Regions from separate parts of the Rossellomorea sp. H136 genome, predicted to be linked through region 3. Evidence: riboswitches for the same ligand, from Rfam matches in the RefSeq annotation. Region 3 holds a riboswitch; each other region holds the start of a gene.
What was found. Region 3 has a riboswitch for cobalamin ahead of ACYH0O_RS13960 (ABC transporter substrate-binding protein). Riboswitches for the same ligand answer to the same signal wherever they lie in the genome.
Positions count from the first base shown of each region.

Region 1 (2,203 bases), 1.4 Mb from region 3:
GGCGAATTCCCTGATTTTATATAAAAAAAGCCCGAACCTGTAAAAGGTTCAAGCATTCAAGCTATAAGAACAATCCATGTACTGCCCCAAGCCCGGTAAAAATAACAAGATGATCTCCTATTACGACCCTTTGATATGTGGTGTACCAAAGAGCAATCCTTATATTACCCAAATAGACTTCTTGCATTTCCCCAACGATAAAGATCCTGCCACGTTTCTGGAATGCCTTCTATATAGGAACCCATATGATATCGATTGACGGTTGAACACTCTGGAAAATAAGCAATCTTCACTTTTGCTGTTCTAAGGATAAGTCTTCGCTTAGATGTAAATCGATAAACTCTACTACTTTATCGATTTGATTTCTTTGTATTTTGTCTTGTGGCATTTTTCAGACCTCACTACCTTTTTGAAAAGCACAAATCTTACCATAATCATTCTCCTCACTCACTAAGGGTTATGATAAAATAAAAGCGTTCACAATTTAATCATTGCTCATTGGTGAAGATGATTTTCAGTTCATTTTCTTAAAAGGGAAGTTGGTGAAAGTCCAACGCGGTCCCGCCACTGTAAGGCTGAGAATCGTATGAATCCACTGTTTCGAATCGAAATGGGAAGGAATACGAATTCGCTGACGCTGAGCCAGGAGACCTGCCAAAATGGGAAGAACACAGAAAGTTCCTACGGGAGATAGGAGGGTGTTGCGCTAATGAGACGTCACCAGAGGAATCACTGTACTCTGAACGTTCGCCCGGAATAGCCGCATCTTCTTTTTTTAAAAGGAGATGCTTTTTTGTTTCATAATGCAAACAGGGAGATGAGAAAATGGAGCAAGCCTATTCAGTCGAACGTTCACGAACCATACAAACAAAATTGGTATTGCCACCTGACACCAATCATATGCAAACCATCTTTGGAGGGAAGGTCCTATCCTATATTGATGAGATTGCGGCACTATCCGCCATGAAACATTCAAGTTCAGTAGTCGTCACAGCATCGATAGACTCCGTCGACTTCTTATCGTCTGCCACGGTCGGCGATGCATTAAGCCTGGAGGCATACGTCACTTCCACAGGGAGGACATCAATGGAAGTATATGTAAAGGTGTTTTCTACGAATCTCGTAACGAGTGTCAAAACCTTGACGACGGAATCATTCCTAACAATGGTCGCCGTTGATGAAGATGGGAAACCGAAGCCGGTACCAAAAGTCATTCCTCAAACGGAAGAAGAAACGAGACTATTCAAAACGGCTTCCTTACGAAAAGAGCATAGAAAGAATCGCGCGCTTATTTTATAAACAATCTTGATTCACTGACTAAATAATATAACAATAACACTCAGAGTCTTCTAAGCTCTGAGTGTTTAAAAAGGCATTTATCATCTCACTTTCAAATGAGAATTGGGACACATTTGGAAAGGTAAATCATATTGTGAAACTTCTTCCCTTTTTGTCCGTATGAATAGTATCAGTAAAAAAAGGAAGAGGGATAAAGTTGAATAGGAATTTTGTCTTATTGGACTTGTTGATTTATGTAGCACTACCTCTTTTCGTATAGTTACTCAGATTCTATCGGATTTGGATGTTATTGCCTTCAGACCTCCGTCTTGTCCCCCATCTATAGAACAAACAAAGATATTTCCCTATAATGATAAATAAACTGTTCACTCGGGGTGTATTATGATTGAAGGTAAATTAATTAAATTTCATCGAGAAGATTCAGGATTGACTCAGGAACAGCTTGCACAGGGTATCTGTTCCACTACACATCTTAGTAAAATCGAAAGAGGCATCACAGAGTATTCAAGTGAAATTACTGATTTACTTGCTAGGAAGCTTGGAATCGATATGAATGTTGAACGTTCCCGCTACCATTCATTACAGGCTAAACTATCAGAATGGAACGATGCGATTATTATGATTCGAACCAATGAAATCCATCAACTTAAAGGGGAAATTGAAAAGGAACCTTTAAGGTTTCTATCTGACTTCATCATCCAATACAACCTTTTCCTGGCAAGATATTATTTATTTTTGAACAAACATGAAAAAGCAAAAGAAATCCTGGGCATGTTCGAAAACAAAAACTATTCTCTATCCCCTTTCGAACAAAATTTATTGCTTCATGTCAAAGGGATCTACTATCATTCAACAAGACAATTTAACTCTTGCATAAAAGTATTAAAACAGATTGACGATGAAT
Region 1 covers NZ_CM166371.1:1,382,156-1,384,358, reverse strand. Annotated here, with positions in the region: cobalamin riboswitch at 483-673, shown strand; gene ACYH0O_RS06925 (acyl-CoA thioesterase) at 826-1,299, shown strand; gene ACYH0O_RS06920 (helix-turn-helix domain-containing protein) at 1,681-2,203, shown strand, end outside.
Region 1: linked by a shared signal. The riboswitch ahead of ACYH0O_RS06925 (acyl-CoA thioesterase) and the one ahead of ACYH0O_RS13960 (ABC transporter substrate-binding protein) in region 3 are both predicted to bind cobalamin.

Region 2 (2,203 bases), 1.6 Mb from region 3:
CGCGATGCCCAAACCCCATGATCTTTTCTTTTTTCATCATTTTCATTTCGAGCAACTCTTCAAATGCTTCCACACTGCCTGCTTCATTAAGCATGTACATAACCGCTTCATTCGCTCCTCCGTGCAGGTTCCCTTTTAAGGAAGCCACCGCACCGGTTAAGGCACCGTATAAATCAGAATGAGTAGACGCGATCACCCTTGCCGTGAAAGTGGAATTCGGCATCTCATGCTCACTATAAAGGACTAAAGAGCGGTCAAATATCTTTTCTTCCAGTAGAGAAGGGACTCGCCCAGTGATCATGTAAAAGAAATTTGCACTGTATGATAGATCTTCGTTTGGACGGATCGGCTCCATTTGTTGAATGATCCGATAGCTATTCGCCACAACGTTGGGCACCATTCCAAGAAGTTGATAAGCCCGCCCTTTATTCACGGGTAATGAACGATCATCGAGTTTGTTGTCATATCCTGCAAGAGCTGAAATTCCTGTTCTAAGCCCATCCATGGGATGTGTATTTCCAGGAAGCTGTTTGAATATTTCAATCAGATCCCCAGGTATTTCATATTCACCTTTCAACACCTTTTCCAGCGCTTCTTTCTCTGCAGAATCAGGTAAACTCTCTTCCAGCAGTAAATGGACAATATCCATGTACTCTTTAGATTGTGATAGTTTAATAAGGTCATAGCCCTGGATGACAATTTCACTTTGTACCGTATCTAAAAACGAGATCTTTGTTTCTGCTGCAACAACACCATCAAGTCCGGGGAAAAATTTTTCTTTAGCTTCCAATCATCTCTTCCTCCTATCTCCAAATAACTCATCATTTATTTTGTTGTAAGCCCTTTCAAGATTGCTCAGACAAACTTCTTTATCTTCTCTTTTTTCTATCCGCATTATGATTTCTTCTGTCAATCGCTGATAATTAGAAGGAAGCATAAGTGGCTTTTCTCCACTGAAGTTGTTCATAATGCACGTTTTGAAGTAATCAGTAAAATACTCAACTGTTCCATACAAAGAAGTTCACCTCGAATCCGTCTTGTTTAAAAATGGACAATAAAAAAACAACTTCTAAAAAGAAGTTGTTAAGATCGAACTGATGCTTAAATAAACATTTTCTGTTCCCCCAAAAAGCCAAAACAAAAAATGTTGATCACTCGTTCGCACTTAACACCCCCTATCCTCGTAGGTATTGATGTGTGCTGAAACAGGCAGGTCTCCTGACTTATGATCATCACTCTCCGAACCTTCCCATCTTCAAATTTCTAAAGACAGTGGCTTTTTCGAATCGCTCCCAATTACAGTTGCGGGACAGCGTCGGACTCTAACCGAACTTCCCTATTAAGTAGAGGATCGTCATATCCCTCTACACCTGCTTCTACACGTATTCAGTTTTCCAATCAAACATATCAAATATTTCTAAAAATTACAAACAATTTTATTGTTTGATATATTTTCCTTTTTAATTCTGAAGCTTTTTTGTATGGGACAAGCAAATCAGCTAAATACTTCCAAGCCACGGGGAAATATTTTTTAAAGTTCATTAATTTTGATACGAAACCTGAGTAAATGGCGGTTTCAACACCGAGGATTAGTAGCTGAATAAGGAAAAGCAAACTTAACAAAATCTTAAATGAAACTGGTTCCAACTTCCTTCCCTTCAATTAATTTATTATTTTCGATTAAAATGTTTGAATATTGAGATAATGGTTAGTATAATATAAAAAAGGTCAAGGAGTTGATTTTTCATGAAGAAGTATTTGCTAAATTCACCACAGTCCGAGGTACCCGGCATAGACTCTCTTTTTGCAGAAATGATTTTGGACAAGGCCCTGCTAACTTTCCGGAAAGAGCAACTCGAACAGAAAATCGACCAATCATTACGTGATCGAAACAAAGAAGAATTCCTGCGGTTCACGGAGGAGTTAAATCAGATCCGTAAAGATCACGAGGAAAAGGATGTAACGGTATAATCGATTGATTGGATATAAATAAGCCACTGGTTTTTATGGATAATGAAAAGGAGAGAATTCTCTTGCTGACTTTGGCAGGAGTTTCTCTCCTTTTTCATTTTCACCTGAAAGAGATGAATGATCCTCTCCTGATGATATGAGATGAGTAATTCATTGAAGACCTGCACATGATAATGGTGAATAATTTAATGGAGGATGAACGGCTATGAACTTTAAAAGCGAATTACAAGAA
Region 2 covers NZ_CM166371.1:1,126,010-1,128,212, reverse strand. Annotated here, with positions in the region: gene mmgD (citrate synthase) at 1-790, opposite strand, end outside; gene ACYH0O_RS05670 (hypothetical protein) at 791-1,015, opposite strand; cobalamin riboswitch at 1,192-1,389, opposite strand; gene ACYH0O_RS05665 (IDEAL domain-containing protein) at 1,747-1,971, shown strand; gene ACYH0O_RS05660 (hypothetical protein) at 2,177-2,203, shown strand, end outside.
Region 2: linked by a shared signal. The riboswitch ahead of ACYH0O_RS05670 (hypothetical protein) and the one ahead of ACYH0O_RS13960 (ABC transporter substrate-binding protein) in region 3 are both predicted to bind cobalamin.

Region 3 (2,203 bases):
GACTTTGCAATTTCCTCTACTCCTTCAACTAATCTCGGACCGGTACGTGTGACCAGATCTGAATGTACGTCATGGACATCTTCATTTTTTATGGCGGTTACATCTTTCCAACCTTCTCGGCCCATCACTTGATGTTCTTTAGGATTTTCACTATAAAAACCATAGGTAGTAATGATGACGTCCGGATTGAAAGAGATGACTGCTTCTTGGTTAACTTGGATCCATCCCTCCTGATCACTCATCACATTTTCGGCATTTACAAGTGAAAGCATTTGATCAATAAAAGTATTTTTCCCTGTCGAATATATGTCAGGAGAAGGTGAAACCTCTACATACACTTTTTTCTTTTCAGATACACCACTGACTTTTTCCTTAATGGATTCTAGATCCGCTTTCATCTCAGAAATGACGGATTCAGCTTCGTCTTTTTTTCCGACCAATGTGCCGATGTTTTTCATCGTGGTGTACACTTCCTCAAAGCTATTGGCATCACGTACGATATATATCTTTACCCCTGCATTGCGAAGCTGTTCTAACCCTTCTTCTGCCGACACAGCAGTGGACTCATGAGCAAGAACCAAATCCGGATTCAGACTGATGATCTTCTCAACGTTAAATTCCATTCCACCTATTTTTTCTTTGTCCGCCGCTTCCTTTGGGTAATTATCAAAATCTGAAACCCCTACAATTTCCTTATTCAACCCTAACTCGAATAAGATTTCTGTGTTACTTGGAATCAATGAAACAATATGCTTAGGTTGCTCATCCAGAGTGACTTTATTATTCAGGGCGTCGTTTACTGACAAAGGAAAAGCAGATTGTCCCTGACTGACTTCCCCGCTATTTTCATTTTTTTCTACACTTTCTCCGTCAGTACCGCAAGCTGAAAGGAGTCCTAGAGATAATATTAGTGTAATAATGATTTTGAATGTGTGTTTCATACGTTTTCCTCCTGTAAATAAACTTATTCCCAGACAAAAAAACATCTCCAGTGGGACTAGAGATGCTGTGTAAGATGCATAAAAGGCTTTAAACCGTTAAACATGCATATTACACCTTTCTATCCGCGTAGTATGGGTGCGAGATAAATCAGGCAGGTCTCCTGGCTCATGGTCATTGCTTGCTGCACCTTCCCATGCACATTTGCACAGTGGTTTTTATACAGTTCACTTCCATTTACAGTGGCGGGACCGCGTTGGAATTACACCAACTTCCCTATTATGAAGCGAAGAAGTATCGTCACTTCCGCTTCACCTGATCTCATGTCATATGTAATTATTCCGTTCAACAGAATTATACACAAGATTCTATGGATAGTGAATGGAATTTGATAAACTTTGCTGAAAATAGCAGTAATACTTCTTTTCGAAACATTTACCGGTGCAACCTTTCGAGCTAATAGATTGTCCCCTCCATTCTTTCGTGTTAAAATCTGTTTCAAGCAATCGCTTTACTGCTTTAGAGGAGCACATATGGTACAGGAGGTTCAGCAATGAATGAAAAAAAAGAAATCGCTACCTTTGCTGGTGGTTGTTTTTGGTGTATGGTAAAGCCATTTGATGAATTACCGGGCATTATTGATGTTGTGTCAGGTTATTCAGGGGGACATCTTGAAAACCCAACATATCAAGATATAAAAGCAGGAAAAAGTGGACATTACGAAGCTGTTCAAATCACATATAATCCTGATTTGTTCCCTTATGAAAGATTATTAGAGCTATACTGGCCTCAGATTGATCCAACGGATGATGGCGGACAATTCCATGACCGCGGGGATCAGTACCGCACAGCTATTTTCTATCATAATGAACACCAAAAACAATTAGCTGAAAAAACGAAGAACGAAATAGTAGTCAGTGGACGATTCAGAAAGCCAATCGTCACAAACATTCTTCCTGCCTCCACTTTCTATCCGGCAGAAGAATACCATCAAAAATTCTACAAGAATAATCCAGATGAATATAAACAAGACCGTGCAAAATCAGGTCGCGATGAATTTATAGATAATCATTGGAAGAACTAAATAGTGGGATGAAATAAACTCCTTTCGCCAAACTAATGGCAGGAAGGAGTTTTTGTATGAAGAAAAATGAGAAAAATACAGAAGACAAAGAGCAGGTTATCGGGTTTGAAGGCCCAGGGAAAGTCGTCAATTTCTTTGACCCCTATCCGGATGAAGATGAAGAGAATGTAAATAACTCGG
Region 3 covers NZ_CM166371.1:2,766,562-2,768,764, forward strand. Annotated here, with positions in the region: gene ACYH0O_RS13955 (FecCD family ABC transporter permease) at 1-10, opposite strand, end outside; gene ACYH0O_RS13960 (ABC transporter substrate-binding protein) at 1-941, opposite strand, end outside; cobalamin riboswitch at 1,076-1,274, opposite strand; gene msrA (peptide-methionine (S)-S-oxide reductase MsrA) at 1,493-2,023, shown strand; gene ACYH0O_RS13970 (hypothetical protein) at 2,080-2,203, shown strand, end outside.

Region 4 (2,203 bases), 1.1 Mb from region 3:
TGTAGTAAACTGCATGATGGTTGTATGATCAACCGATCACTTGGAACATATCCTGCAATGAACGAAAGAAGTGAATGGGTATCCGCAAGATTACTTCTCCAAATATTCCTGCCATCAAGAATGCCGGCAGCCAAGAATTTATCCTTAGGAAAACCAAATTTCTTCAGCGCAGCCAAATTTTCTCCTCGATCATACACAAAATCTATCCCTATGCCATCTACCGGGAGTGTCAACACCCGCTGGTACCTTTCCAAACTATCATAATAGGTTTGAAGGATGATCTTTAACCCGGGGCAGGATTCTTTAAGTGTTTGATAGACTTCTTTGAATTGATTTATCTCCTCATCCCCGATGGATGTGCACAATATCGGTTCATCCATCTGTACCCACTCAACACCTTCTTCCTGTAATTCACGCAATACTTCAGCATAAAGAGGGACAAATTGATCAACATGGGTTTTATAATCCCCGGTTTCGTACCCTTTAGACAATTTCACAAAAGTGAAAGGACCTAAGATAACCGGTTTCCCTTTTATCCCTGTTTTTTCTTTTGCCTCTCTATAAAAATGCAGGGGACGATTTTCCACTAACTGGGGTACGATCCCATCAAGTTCAGGAACGAGATAGTGATAGTTGGTGTTAAACCATTTTGTCATTTCTAATGCCACCGCGTCCTTTGAGCCTCTAGCCATTTCAAAATACGTTTCAAGAGAGACCTTACCCCCACTATAATGAAACCTCTTGGGAACCAAACCGAACATGACGGCTGTATCAAGCACATGATCATATAGGCTGAAATCTCCAACCGGAACTAAATCAATCCCCTGATCTAATTGCTTCTTCAAATGGTTGACTCGTATTTCCTCCATTTGCTCTAAGAAGGAATCCTTTTCAATCTTCCCTGCCCAAAATTGTTCCAGCGTCTTTTTCCATTCACGCTTTTCACCGATCCTTGGATATCCTAAATTCGAACTGATCACCTTACTCATTCATTCCTCACTCCTTATCTTGATTTGATTGTCATCAACAAAAAAATCTCCCTTTCAAATGAAAGAGAGATTCATACGTATCACTAACTAGAGTTGAGACCAACTTGTATTCTCAACACGTATTCCTCACCCCTCTCTATATCCACGTAGAGCATAAGCGCATACAACAGGCAGGTCTCCTGACTTAGGTTCACAGTTCCTTATCCCTTCCCATTTCAACAGAAATAGTGGTTGAATGATAAGTCACTCCCCATCACAGTGGCGGGACCGTGCCGGATTTTCACCGGTCTTCCCTTTTAGCTGAGCATGACTCAGCACCTATTGCATTTTTCTATTAAATTTTTCTTTCATAAAAACGAAAAACCCTCTCTAACTACCATAGAGAGGGTTTCATGTTATTAGAATCCTCTCTTATTTTCCAAAGCAATTTGCTTTGCAGGAATTAGCACCTTTTCAACACATCGGTTGAATGGTTGCCGGGTTTCACAGGGCCAGTCCCTCCACCTCTCTCAATAAGAGTTACATACATATTCATCTACTGTTTCGAAATTTGTAATAATCGTAGCACGGTACATATGAGCTGTCAAAAGAAATTTAATCAATAACTTACACTTTTCTAATAATAGGTACTTTCTACATAATGACATTTGATACAAGACCTTGTTACATCAGTCTCATAGAAGACATGCCTGCAGTTTTCCTGAATGCTCTTCACTTCTTTTTCGAGTTGAATGATTCTCTGATTGAGTGTTACGATATCATTCTTCAATTTGAGTACATGACAGCTCGGTTTATCGATAGATGTTTGATCCATTTTCCACAAACTCCTTCGATTTTTCTATCAATCCTCTTTCTATATCCTTTTGGACATCGTCAAGATCGGTTGCCTTCATGCCCCTGATATCGTGTGAAATTCTCATTGAACAAAACTTTGGTCCACACATTGAACAAAAGTGGGCCGTTTTTGCCCCCTCAGCAGGAAGAGTTTCGTCATGAAACTCTCTTGCACGCTCAGGATCCATGGATAAATTAAACTGGTCATTCCATCTAAATTCAAACCGAGCCTTAGAAACGGCATTATCTCTAATTTGTGCCCCTGGATGCCCTTTCGCTAAATCTGCTGCATGTGCTGCGATCTTATAAGCAATGACACCTTCTCTCACATCATCTTTATTAGGTAATCCCAGATGCTCTTTCGGTGTTACATAGCACAG
Region 4 covers NZ_CM166371.1:3,912,200-3,914,402, forward strand. Annotated here, with positions in the region: gene metE (5-methyltetrahydropteroyltriglutamate--homocysteine S-methyltransferase) at 1-989, opposite strand, end outside; cobalamin riboswitch at 1,142-1,326, opposite strand; SAM riboswitch class I at 1,398-1,508, opposite strand; gene ACYH0O_RS19925 (hypothetical protein) at 1,606-1,803, opposite strand; gene thiC (phosphomethylpyrimidine synthase ThiC) at 1,781-2,203, opposite strand, start outside.
Region 4: linked by a shared signal. The riboswitch ahead of metE (5-methyltetrahydropteroyltriglutamate--homocysteine S-methyltransferase) and the one ahead of ACYH0O_RS13960 (ABC transporter substrate-binding protein) in region 3 are both predicted to bind cobalamin.